DNA from 2 places in the Mesorhizobium sp. CC13 genome. Region 2 is predicted to be linked to the other one. Evidence: predicted binding sites of a transcription regulator. Region 2 holds the regulator's gene; the other holds the start of a gene.
The links. Region 2 encodes PhoB, which activates phosphate uptake and scavenging genes when phosphate is short. Its sites were predicted from a motif close to TGTCATNNANCTGTCAT; they were not measured.
Positions count from the first base shown of each region.

Region 1: the regulator PhoB is predicted to act here: its motif matches at 3,396-3,412, upstream of PV773_RS10445 (bifunctional 2',3'-cyclic-nucleotide 2'-phosphodiesterase/3'-nucleotidase).

Region 1 is NZ_JARDJI010000005.1:233,598-239,488, reverse strand. It holds gene PV773_RS10470 (GNAT family N-acetyltransferase) at 1-167, shown strand, start outside; gene PV773_RS10465 (OmpA family protein) at 276-833, shown strand; gene PV773_RS10460 (DUF1203 domain-containing protein) at 1,034-1,513, shown strand; gene ald (alanine dehydrogenase) at 1,577-2,692, opposite strand; gene PV773_RS10450 (Lrp/AsnC family transcriptional regulator) at 2,847-3,320, shown strand; gene PV773_RS10445 (bifunctional 2',3'-cyclic-nucleotide 2'-phosphodiesterase/3'-nucleotidase) at 3,507-5,483, shown strand; gene PV773_RS10440 (glycerophosphodiester phosphodiesterase family protein) at 5,548-5,891, opposite strand, start outside.
Region 2 is NZ_JARDJI010000016.1:66,102-71,992, forward strand. It holds gene PV773_RS19150 (ROK family protein) at 1-508, shown strand, start outside; gene PV773_RS19155 (hypothetical protein) at 541-1,263, opposite strand; gene PV773_RS19160 (hypothetical protein) at 1,260-1,733, opposite strand; gene PV773_RS19165 (L,D-transpeptidase) at 1,807-2,610, opposite strand; gene PV773_RS19170 (hypothetical protein) at 2,881-3,225, opposite strand; gene phoB (phosphate regulon transcriptional regulator PhoB) at 3,583-4,272, opposite strand; gene phoU (phosphate signaling complex protein PhoU) at 4,371-5,075, opposite strand; gene pstB (phosphate ABC transporter ATP-binding protein PstB) at 5,114-5,891, opposite strand, start outside.

The DNA of each region.
Region 1 (5,891 bases), on a different contig from region 2:
CCTGGTCCTATAGGCCGCGCAAGGTCTCGGTGCAGACCTGCACGCTGGACCATCCCGCCGCCTTGCCGCTCTACCAGAAGATGGGATTTTCGCCGGTGGCGCAGAAATCCGAAAACGTGCGGACGATGACCTTTGCGGAACGCGCGGCAAGCGTGATGCGTGAATAACGGCGCCAACCTAGTCTGAACCGTCCGTTCATCGCATCTTCAGGTTGCTTGTTGCATCTTCCCGGCCATTGGGTTCGACTTCATGTCGAATTGACAGGAGAATAATTGATGCTGAACCGCCGCACCTTGGCAGCTGCGCTGATTGCCTTGATCGCCGTGCCATCCTTTGCCGCCGCCCAGGCGACCACGCCTTCGGCGGCACAGATCGAGCGCCAGCTCGAGGCAGCGCCGACGGTCAAGCTCAAGCCGAACCAGCGCGTGACCATACGCGAGTTCAAGCGCCGGCCGGACCTGCGCCGCATGGCGCCCTCGATCGACATCCAGTCGATCAACTTCGCCTTCGGCTCGGCCGAGATTCCCTATTCGCAATACGGCAAGGTCGAGAACATCGCCAATGCCCTCAATCGCATCCTGCGCCGCGACCCCGAAACGCGCGTGCTGATCGAGGGTCATACCGACGCCGTGGGCTCGTTTGCGTCCAACCAGGCGCTTTCCGAGCGCCGCGCCGCCTCGCTCAGGCGGACGCTGGTACGGGAGTTCGGCATTCCGGGCTACGCACTCGAGACCGTCGGTTACGGCGAGGAGTTCCTGCTGGTGCCGACCCAGAACGAGAACTGGCGCAATCGGCGCGTGACCCTGCGCCGCTTCGACGACTTCATCCGCTGACGCGGAACGGTTCGATCCGCTTGGAGCCCGGCTTGCCAAAGCCGGGCTTTATTCATATCGGGGCGAGATGACGATCAGAGTGGTAGGTGCGGGTGCTGGATGCGCTGATGGATGAAACCCTGTCGGTCTAGCGGGAATCGGGTGGGCGCCCCCTTGGGCTCGGCCTAGCTTGCCGGGATCGCACCAAGAGGACTGCCGCCATGACCCTGAAATTTAAGGCCTTGCCCACCGACGACGTGAGAGCGCTGCAGCGAGGGGCGTTCGATGCCTACGGCATGGTCCCGGAGTGCCGCCTTTCCGATGGCGACGGCGTGCCCTGCCGCCACTGCCTGAAGAACGTGGCCGCGGGCGAGCCGTATCTCATTCTCGCCTACCGGCCGTTTCCAGCGTTGCAGCCCTATGCGGAAACCGGCCCGATCTTCCTCCATGCGGAGGAGTGCGCGCGCGCAGACGACACCGCCGATCTTCCCGAACTGTTCAAGGAGACCCGCGACTACATCCTGCGCGGCTACGGTGCCAACGATCGCATCGTCTATGGCACCGGGGCGGTAACGCCGACGCCGGAGATCGTCGCGAAGGCCCACGAATTGCTGGCGCTGCCCGACGTCGCCTACGTGCACATGCGCTCGGCCAGGAACAATTGCTATCAGTGCCGGATCGAGTTGGCAGCGGAGGCCTGACCGAACAAAACGAAAGCCCGCCGCATCGCTGCGGCGGGCGTTCGAAGGTGTCGTGGACGCGACTCAGGCCGCCAGTGCGGCCTTGGCGTCGACCATCTCGTAGCCGAGGGCCTCGGCGACGGCGCGGTTGGTGATCCGCCCGCGATGCACGTTGAGCCCGTTGCGCAGATGCGGTTCGTCTGCGAGTGCCTTGAGGCCGCGGTCGGCGAGCGCCAGGCCGTAGTGCAGCGTGGCGTTGTTGAGCGCGTGCGCCGAGGTCACCGGCACCGCACCCGGCATGTTGGCTACGCAGTAGTGGATGATGCCGTCGACCTCGTAGGTCGGATCGGCGTGGGTCGTGGCGTGCGAGGTTTCGAAGCAGCCGCCCTGGTCGATGGCGACGTCGACCAGCACCGCGCCCTTCTTCATGCCCGAGAGCATCTCGCGGCTGACGAGCTTCGGCGCCGCAGCTCCCGGGATGAGGACTGCGCCGACGATGATGTCGGCCGAGAAGCACTCTTCCTCCAGGGCCTCGACCGTCGAATAGCGGGTATGGACGCGGCCGCCGAAGAGGTCGTCCAGCTGGCGCAGTCGCGGGATCGAACGGTCGATGATGGAAACGTCGGCACCGAGCCCGGCAGCCATGCGGGCGGCATGCAGGCCGACGACGCCGCCGCCGATCACCGCGACCTTGCCTGGCAGCACGCCTGGCACGCCGCCGAGCAGCACGCCGCGGCCGCCATTGGCCTTCTGCAGGGCGGTGGCGCCCGCCTGGATCGACAGCCTTCCAGCAACTTCCGACATCGGGGCCAGCAGCGGCAGGCCGCCGCGGTCGTCGGTCACCGTTTCGTAGGCGACCGCCGTGACCCCGGAGGCGAGCAGCCCCCTGGTCTGATCAGGGTCGGGAGCGAGGTGCAGGTAGGTGTAGAGGATCTGACCGTCGCGCAGCTGCGCCCATTCCTTGGGCTGGGGTTCCTTGACCTTCACGATCATGTCGGAGCGGGTGAAGACCTCCTCCGCCGTCTTGGCAATATGCGCGCCGGCCCCGCGGTAGGCGTTGTCGTCGGCGCCGATGCCGGCACCCGCGCCGGTCTCGATCAGCACTTCATGGCCGTGGGCGACATATTCGCGGACCGAGCCGGGGGTCAGTCCGACGCGGTACTCGTGGTTCTTGATTTCCTTGGGGCAACCAACACGCATTTCTCGCTCCTCCGCAGCCGTTCAGGCTCTTGTTCCCTATGTAGGAAGTGAATCACGAATCGGCTCGAATATGTTTGCGAAATGAGTTGCGCATGCTGGCTGCGTTCGATAATCCTTGCGTCGTTCGCTGTAAATATCGAAGGAAATTCGAAGAATGCCGCTGGACAGGATTGATATCGCCATTCTGGACTCGCTCCAGAAGGATGGCCGCATGCCCAATGCGGCGCTGGCCGAGAAGGTCGGCCTGTCCCAGTCGGCCTGTTCGCGCCGTCTCGACAACCTGGAGAAGTCGGGCATCATCAGCGGCTATCACGCCAGGCTTTCGAACGCTGCGCTCGGCCACCAGATGACGGTGATCGTCCACATATCGCTGTCCGGCCAGTTCGAGAAGACGCTGAGCGAGTTCGAGGTGGCGGTGAAGCGCTGCCCCAACATCCTCTCCTGCCACCTGATGTCGGGCGAATACGACTACATCCTGCGCATCGCCGCACGCGACCTGCCCGACTACGAACGCATCCACAAGGAGTGGCTTTCGGCGATGCCGCACGTCACCAAGATCAACTCGTCCTTCGCGCTGCGCGAAGTGATCGACCGCACCGCCATGGGCATGCGTCCGGACCTGGCCTGAAAACTTTCGGGACGATGAGCGGCCCGCGGTGCATAGCTGGGTCGGCCTCGCTGGACCAATCCATTCCCTAGGGCTCGTCACGGGGCTGTTACATCGAGCCGCTGGACTTGCGCTGAAATTGGCGCAAGATTTCATCTTTCTTACGCCGGCTGAATACTGTCAGTTCATTTCCTCTGGAGAGTGAAAATGTCCAACATGCTTCACCCGATTTCTCGCCGTTCTTTCCTTGCCGGCTCTGCGGCCGCCGGCGCGATCGTGATGATGCATCCATTCTCGGCGCGCGCGCAGGCCAAACAGGCGCATCTCAGGATCATGGAAACGACCGACCTCCACGTCCACGTCTTCCCCTACGACTATTACGCCGACAAGCCGAACGACACGATGGGCGTGGCCAGGACCGCATCGATCATCGACTCCATCCGGGCCGAGGCCACCAACTCTCTGCTCCTCGACAATGGCGACTTCCTGCAGGGCAACCCGATGGGCGACTTCATGGCCTATCAGCGCGGCATGAAGGACGGCGACATACACCCGATCATCAAGGCGATGAACACGCTGGGCTACGATTGTTCGACGCTCGGCAACCACGAGTTCAACTATGGCCTGGACTACATGTTCAAGGTGCTCAACGGCGCCAGTTTCCCCTTCGTCTGCGCCAACCTGACCAAGGGCCAGCTCGCCGCCGACGCCACCAAGGACGAGCTGTTCCTGAAGCCCTATGTCATCGTCGACAAGAAGCTGAAGGACGGCGCGGGCGCCGAGCAGCCGATCCGCATCGGCCTGATCGGCTTCGTGCCGCCCCAGGTGATGACCTGGGACGCCAAGCATCTAAGCGGCAAGGCGATGACCCGCGACATCGTCAAGACCGCCCAGGCCTGGGTGCCGCAGATGAAGGAGGAGGGCGCCGACATCATCATCGCGCTGGCTCACTCGGGCATGGGCACGCCGGCTGCCGGCGACAATCTGGAGAACGCGTCGATCCTGCTCGCAGGAGTGGATGGTATCGACGCCATCGTCACCGGCCACAGCCATCTCGATTTCCCCGGCCCCAAATTCGAGGGCGTTGCCGGCGTCGACAACGCCAAGGGCACGATCAACGGCAAGCCGGGCGTGATGGGCGGGTTCTGGGGATCGCATCTCGGCCTGATCGACCTGATGCTGGAGCGCGACGGCAATGCCTGGAAGGTGGTCAGTTCGACCAGCGAGGCGCGGCCGATCTTCAAGCGCGTCGACAAGAAGGTTATGCCGACGGTGGAAAGCCGGGCTTCGGTCGAGGCGGCGGTGAAGGAGGAGCACGAGGCGACGATCGCCTATGTGCGTACGCCTGTGGGCAAGACGTCGGCGCCGCTCTACTCCTACTTCGCGCTGGTCGCCGACGATCCGTCGGTGCAGATCGTGAGCCAGGCGCAGACCTGGTACATCAAGGACATGCTGAAGGACACCGAGCACAAGGACCTGCCGGTACTCTCGGCCGCGGCGCCGTTCAAGTCCGGCGGACGCGGCGGGCCGGACTACTACACCGATGTGCCGGCTGGCGACGTGGCGATCAAGAATGTCGCCGACCTCTACCTCTATCCCAACACGGTCCAGGCTGTGGCGATCACCGGCGCGCAGGTGAAGGAATGGCTCGAGATGTCGGCCGGCATCTTCAATAAGGTGGAGCCGGGCAAGGCGGACCAGCCGCTGATCAATGCCGACTTCCCGTCCTACAATTTCGACGTCATCGACGGCGTCACCTACAGGGTCGACCTGGCCCAACCGCCCAAATATGATTCCAAGGGCACCGTGCTGAATGCCGGCTCCAACCGCATCGTCGACTTGATGTTCGGAGGAAAACCGATTGATCCGGCGGCAAAATTCGTCGTCGCGACCAACAACTACCGGGCCGGGGGCGGGGGCAACTTCCCCGAGATCAATGCCTCGAAGGTGATATTCGAAGCGCCCGACACCAACCGCGACGTCATCGTGCGCTACATCGTCGACCAGGGCACGATCAATCCGTCGGCCGACTCGAACTGGTCGTTTGCGCCCGTGCAGGGTGCTTCGGTGATCTTCGAGACCGGCCCGAAGGCGAAGGAGCACCTCGCCGAGATCAAGGCCGTGAGGATCGAGCAGGCCGGCGAGGGCGCCGAGGGTTTTGCGAAGTATCGCATAACCCTCTGACCGGACCGCTTCCTCGACCCACCTCGGGGCGGTCGCGCCATGCCGGCCGCTCCCTACAAGTTCCTCAGAGCTCCCGCCTGGCGACGGCGGGGGCGATCGCGTCCAGCTGATCGGTCGAAATGCCGCCCGAGTAGCCCGCGGGCAGCCGGTCGACGGTGGCCGGGTCGTCGATGCCGTCCGAGAAGCCACCGCCGCCATAGGGCCCGAGCAGATAGACGCTGGTGCCGACGCTCTCCATGCGGTCGAGGAAGCGGTCTGGCCAGCCCCAGAGCCAGGGCGCGACGTTGACCGGGACGAGCAGGGCGGTGCCGCGGCAGGCATCCGGCACATAGCCGGTCCAGCCCAGGCCCTCGTAGCGCAACAGGCATCTCATCAGCGATTCTTTGCTGACGGCGCGCATGCCGGGCA
Region 2 (5,891 bases):
CGGCCACATGATCCACCGCCCCGACGGCGCGCTCTGCCGCTGCGGCCGGCGCGGCTGCATCGAGGCCTATGCCGGCAACTACGCGATCTGGCGCAACGCCAGGCTCGGCGACGAGAACGCCGAACCGCTCGCCGACCTCTCGGACGAGGACATCATCGCCCTGGCCGATGCCGCCCGCGACCATGACGGCCCGGAGCGGGAAGCCTTCCGCAAGGCGGGCGAGGCGATCGGCTTCGGCCTCGGCTCCATGTTCGCGCTCTTCGACCCCGCCCCGCTTGCCTTCGTCGGCGTCGGCGCCACCGCCTTCGATGTCATGGAGCCATATGTGCGGTCCGCGATCGCCAAGACGGCGGGCGGCACCCACTCCAGGGCGATCTCCTTCGACACCATGCCCAACGAGGTGCCGCTCATCCGCGAAGGCTGCATGATGCGCGCCCTGCTCTATGTCGACGACGAGATCTTCGCACCCGGCACGGCCCTTCGCCGTGCCCAGGCGGGCGTCGCCTGACCGTCCCTGCCCGGTCAGGCGCTGGACGGCCATCACCTCGAACTGTTCCTTTTCTTGCCCCAGGTCGAAACAAAGGCCGCGGCACGCAGCAAGAGCACCGACAGTATCGCCGCCACGAAGGGCCACTGCAGCGGGTTCGGCTCGGGCGTCGGGCGATGGAAGCTCAGGAAGTGCATGAACAGGAAGTAGGCCGTGTGCACCAGGGCGAGCCCCCACAGCACCGTTGCGCCGTTCTGCAGGAACTTCCAGACCGAAGTCCCGAGCAGGCGGATCGACCGGTCGTTCGAGGTGAACATGAGCATGAGCGCGTAGGCCAGCGCGGCAATGCCGATCAGGTTGGCAAGCCCGAAGCCCTGCTGGAACATCACGTACTCGCCCGTCTGCGGGATGATTTCGTAGCCGAAAAGCCGCGCGAAATCCCACTCGACCCAGCCGCCGAGGATGATGACCGTATGCACGGCCGCCAGAAGCGTCGCGTAGATTCCGGTTTCGCGCCGATAGGCAACCGCCCGCAGCAACGCCGGCCACAGGCGCGCCCCTGGCCCGATCGACATGGTGATCACCAGGAGCGCCAGCGAAGCGTCCGCGAAGGCGCGGTTCCACCGGTGCATCGGGCTCCACTGCCCGTGAACGACGGCAAATCCATAGATCAGCGCCGCCGAAACGCCGATGACGACGAGATGGCGAAGCAGCATCCGGCGCCAGGCAAGAGGGACGAGGCCGGCGCGGACGGGAGCGGCGGGGATATCGGTCACTTGGGATACTCCAGTTGCGTTGGGTCAGCGGCATCCGCGCGACGAGCGCGCAGCTCGTGCCATGAAGCGATGGCGAGGAGCGCTATGCCGAGCGCGGAAATCAATGGGCGGATCGGGTCGAACCACATCAGCAGGAATTCGCTCCCGAACAGAAGCATGAGGACCTTGTTGCAGGTCGGGCAGGCGATGCCGATGAAGCCCGTCACGCCGCCTATCCCCGCGCGGCGCACCGAGCAGACGGGGCGCCGAACGGCGATGTAGAGCCCCGAGAACGCCGACATGACCACCAGGGCGGGCAGTTCCCAGCCCGCGACGGCGGTCATCCGGACGAAGAACGGATTGTCCCAGAGCGCCGAAACGGTTCCGAGCGCGGCGAAGGTCAACGCGGCCGCGGCCGCGCCCTTCAGGATGGCGCGTCCATGCGAACCGATGGCGATTCCGCGCCCCAAGGCACTGATGCGGGTATTCATGTCGGATCTGCTCCATGTCTGCCGGGCGGCAATGCGCAGCCGCCCGGCGAGGACCTCAGGGGTGACCGTCGTATCAGCCGGCCTGCGGGGCGGGCGCGCTGCCGCCGGCGACCTCGTGGGTGTGGGGTTGGGTCGGGTCGCCCAGCACGAGTATGGGAGACTGGCTGGGCACCCGGTCGTACAGATCGATGATGTCCTGGTTCATCAGGCGGACGCAGCCGCTCGAAACCGCCTTGCCGATGGTCCAGTACTCCGGCGTTCCGTGGACACGGTAGAGCGTATCGACCTTGCCCTGGAAGACGTAGAGGGCCCGCGCGCCCAGCGGGTTCGTCAGGCCGGGCGGCATGCCGCCCCGGTCGGCGCTCCACTGGGCGAGGTTCGGCTGACGCGAGATCATCTCGTCCGGCGGCGTCCACTTCGGCCATTCCTGCTTCCAGCCGATACGGCCCCTGCCCGCCCAGGTGAAGCCGGCCCGGCCAAGTCCGACGCCGTAGCGCATGGCCTTGCCGCCCGGCTGGACGAGGTAGAGGTAGAAATTATCCGTATCGACGACGAGCGTTCCGACCGGCTCTTCGGTGGCATAGTCGACCTGCCGCCTATAGTAGCGGCTCGGCACCTTCTTCAGGTCGACCGCGGGAATGGGGAACCGCTCGTTCGGGAGCGGGCCGTACATCGCAAGGGCATTGGCGTCGGCGACCGGCGCCGGTTCGACCGGTGCCTTTGCCACCGGCGCGGCCGATTCCTGGGTGCTGACGCAGCCGGACACGACAAGCGTCCCCAGGCTCGCCGCACCGGTGAGGAAGCGTCGGCGGCTCAGGGCCGGGCCGTCTCCCGCGACGGGCTCCGCGGCGTTGGTTTCTATTGTGTCTGTGTTCATTAGGCAGTCTCCTGGACTCATTTCTTTCATTCAGGTCGACGCGGGGTCAGGGAGGTCGGCCCCGGTCGTGATCAGGCGAATGCAACCATCGGCACCGATCAGCCGATCGATGACGGCGCATGCGCGCTTGGGATGATCCGGCATTTCGCGGCGCGATTGCCACGAGCAGGCGTGCGGGCGACGGGCGGGTTCGGGAGGTCATCCTCTTCCCCTTCGCAGCTGACTTCGAACGGCTTCGTCGGCGTGGACCGAGGAGCGATCGGTTGAAAATCAGGCAGCGATGGGCGGCCGCAACAGCGATGCGGTCGACCCGACGCGCAGCAGGAGGTCTGGAAGCAGCATCACAGCCGCGGCGCGGAACGGCGCGGCAGGCTCGACGTGGGTCAGCCAGGCAGGACATTCGCCCAGGCAGTGCAGGCTGGCGAGGCTTTCGGCGGACAATTCGACGGTGCAGCGGTCCGGGGACGGCATGCACTCGTCGGCGACGGCAGTGATTTCCGCCTGCGCGGCCACCCTCGGCAACTCGGCAGAAAAGTTCATGCCTTCGGCCGCTGCCCGTTCGAGGGACAGTCCGTTGAGAATGGTGACCAACACCAGGAAGATGGCCGACAGCAAGTTACGCACGGCGTCCCAGCTAGCATGAAAAGTGGCAATTTTGAGTATTGCCGCAATCAATAAATTGTCATCTCAAGACAAATTCTGGTTGTCTTTGCTACTGATTGGGAACCTGTATCGACGATACAAGCATCCCATAACTGGAATCTTTGTATTGTACAGCGCCAGACCGAACACGTTGGGCTGCAATGATTTGAGCGCCGCAAAATGCTGGAACGGCATGGCGGCGCCACGCATCGGCGCGACAGCTCAGGTGCCGCCGGCTGTCGCGAACGCTACGAGCGCGCAGCGGCCCCTGTGACATTGGGACACTGGCCAGGTTGATCGTCCAGCCGGCGCGATGCCGTTTGCCGGCAGCTATTCTTCCCGGATGGCGTAGCCGGCGCCGCGGATGGTGCGGATCACGTCCGGCATGCGGCCGTTGTTGACGGCCTTGCGCAGGCGCCCGACATGCACGTCGACGGTGCGCTCGTCGATGTAGATCGTCTCGCCCCAGACATTGTCGAGCAGCTGGCTGCGCGAGAACACGCGGCCGGGATGGCGCATCATGAATTCGAGCAGGCGGAACTCCGTCGGCCCGAGCTTGATCTCGCTCTTCTTGCGATAGACCCGGTGCGACTCGCGGTCGAGCACGATGTCTCCGACCTTGAGCACCGAAGACAGCACCTCGGGCTTGGCGCGGCGCAGCAGCGCCTTCACCCGCGCCATGAACTCCGGCGTCGAGAACGGCTTCACCAGATAGTCGTCGGCGCCGGTGGAAAGCCCGCGCACCCGGTCGCTTTCCTCGCCGCGGGCCGTCAGCATGATGATCGGCAGCCGTTCGGTCTCGGGGCGCATCCTCAGCCGGCGGCAGAGCTCGATGCCGGAAAGCGCCGGCACCATCCAGTCGAGCACCAAAAGGTCGGGCACGTTTTCCTGCAGCCGCAGTTCGGCCTCGTCGCCGCGCGTCACCACTTCCACCTGGTAGCCTTCGGCCTCGAGGTTGTAGCGCAGCAGCACGCCGAGGGGCTCTTCGTCCTCGACGACCATGACCTTGGGAGCGATCATCGCCTATACCTTGTCCTGGCGCACGGCCCGGTTCGGACCATGCGCTGATTTAACCTGTGCAGCGCCCCCGCGCCAAACGCATGCGGTTGCGGAAGACGTCAGGCCGACATGGGCGACGTGGTTTCGTCGACCTTCGGCCGATTGAGCGGCAGCTGCGTGCCGGTGACCACGAAATAGGCGTTCTCGGCGATGTTGGTGACATGGTCGCCGATGCGCTCGAGGTTCTTGGCGCAGAACAGGAGATGCGTGCAGGCGGTGATGTTGCGCGGATCCTCCATCATGTAGGTCAGGAGCTCGCGGAACACGGCCGTGTATTGTACGTCGACCTTCTGGTCGTCGGTGCGCAGGTTCTTGAGGCCTTCGGCGTCGCGCGCGACATAGAGATCGACCACGCCGCGCACCTGGCCGAGCACCAGCTGCGCCATGGCGTCGATCGAATGCGACAGATTGCGCGGCATCGCCGACTGGCCGACCGCGCCCACCCGCTTGGCGATGTTCTTGGCGAGATCGCCGATGCGCTCGAGGTCGCCCGCCATGCGGATCGCGCCGACCACGGCGCGCAGGTCCTGGGCCATCGGCTGGCGCTTGGCGATCAGCGTGATCGCGCTGTTGTCGAGATCGCGCTGCCTGGCGTCCATGATGGTGTCGTCGGCAATGACGTTCTGCGCCAGCGGCTGGTCGGACGAAAGCAGCGCGCGGATGGCGTTCGCCACCATCGTGGCCGACAGGTCGCCCATGTCGCGGATGACCTGGTCGACGTGCTGGAGTTCCTCGTCGAAGGACCGGACTGTGTGCTCGCCCATGATCGTATCCTCGTCTTTGTGATCGGAGCGGCGTCCACTCAGCCGAAGCGGCCGGTGATGTAGTCCTGCGTCCGCTTGTCGTCGGGGTTGGTGAACATCTTGTCGGTCGGGCCTTCCTCGACCAGGTAGCCGAGATGGAACATCGCGGTCCGCTGCGACACGCGCGCCGCCTGCTGCATCGAATGGGTCACGATGACGATGGTGAAGTTCTCGCGCAGTTCGTCGATCAGTTCCTCCACCTTGGCGGTGGCGATCGGATCGAGCGCCGAGCACGGCTCGTCCATCAGGATCACTTCGGGCGACACCGCGATCGCGCGGGCGATGCACAGGCGCTGCTGCTGGCCGCCGGACAGGCCGGTGCCGGCTTCGTGCAGGCGGTCCTTGACCTCGTTCCAGAGCGCCGCCCGCTGCAGGCTTTTCTCGACGATCTGGTCGAGATCGGCCTTGGACTTGGCGAGGCCGTGGATGCGCGGGCCGTAGGCGACGTTCTCGTAGATCGTCTTCGGGAACGGATTCGGCTTCTGGAACACCATGCCGACGCGGGCGCGCAGCTCGACGACGTCGATCTTGGGATCGTAGATGTCCTCGCTGTCGAGGGTGATCTTGCCACCGACGCGGGCGCTGTCGATGGTGTCGTTCATGCGGTTGAGGCAGCGCAGGAAGGTCGACTTGCCGCAGCCCGACGGCCCGATCAGCGCGGTGACCTGGTTCTCGCGGACGTCCAGGTCGACGCCGAAGAGCGCCTGCTTCTCGCCGTAGTGCACGGTCACATTGTCGCCGCGCATCTTGATGAGTTCGTTGGGTCTGTTCATCTCG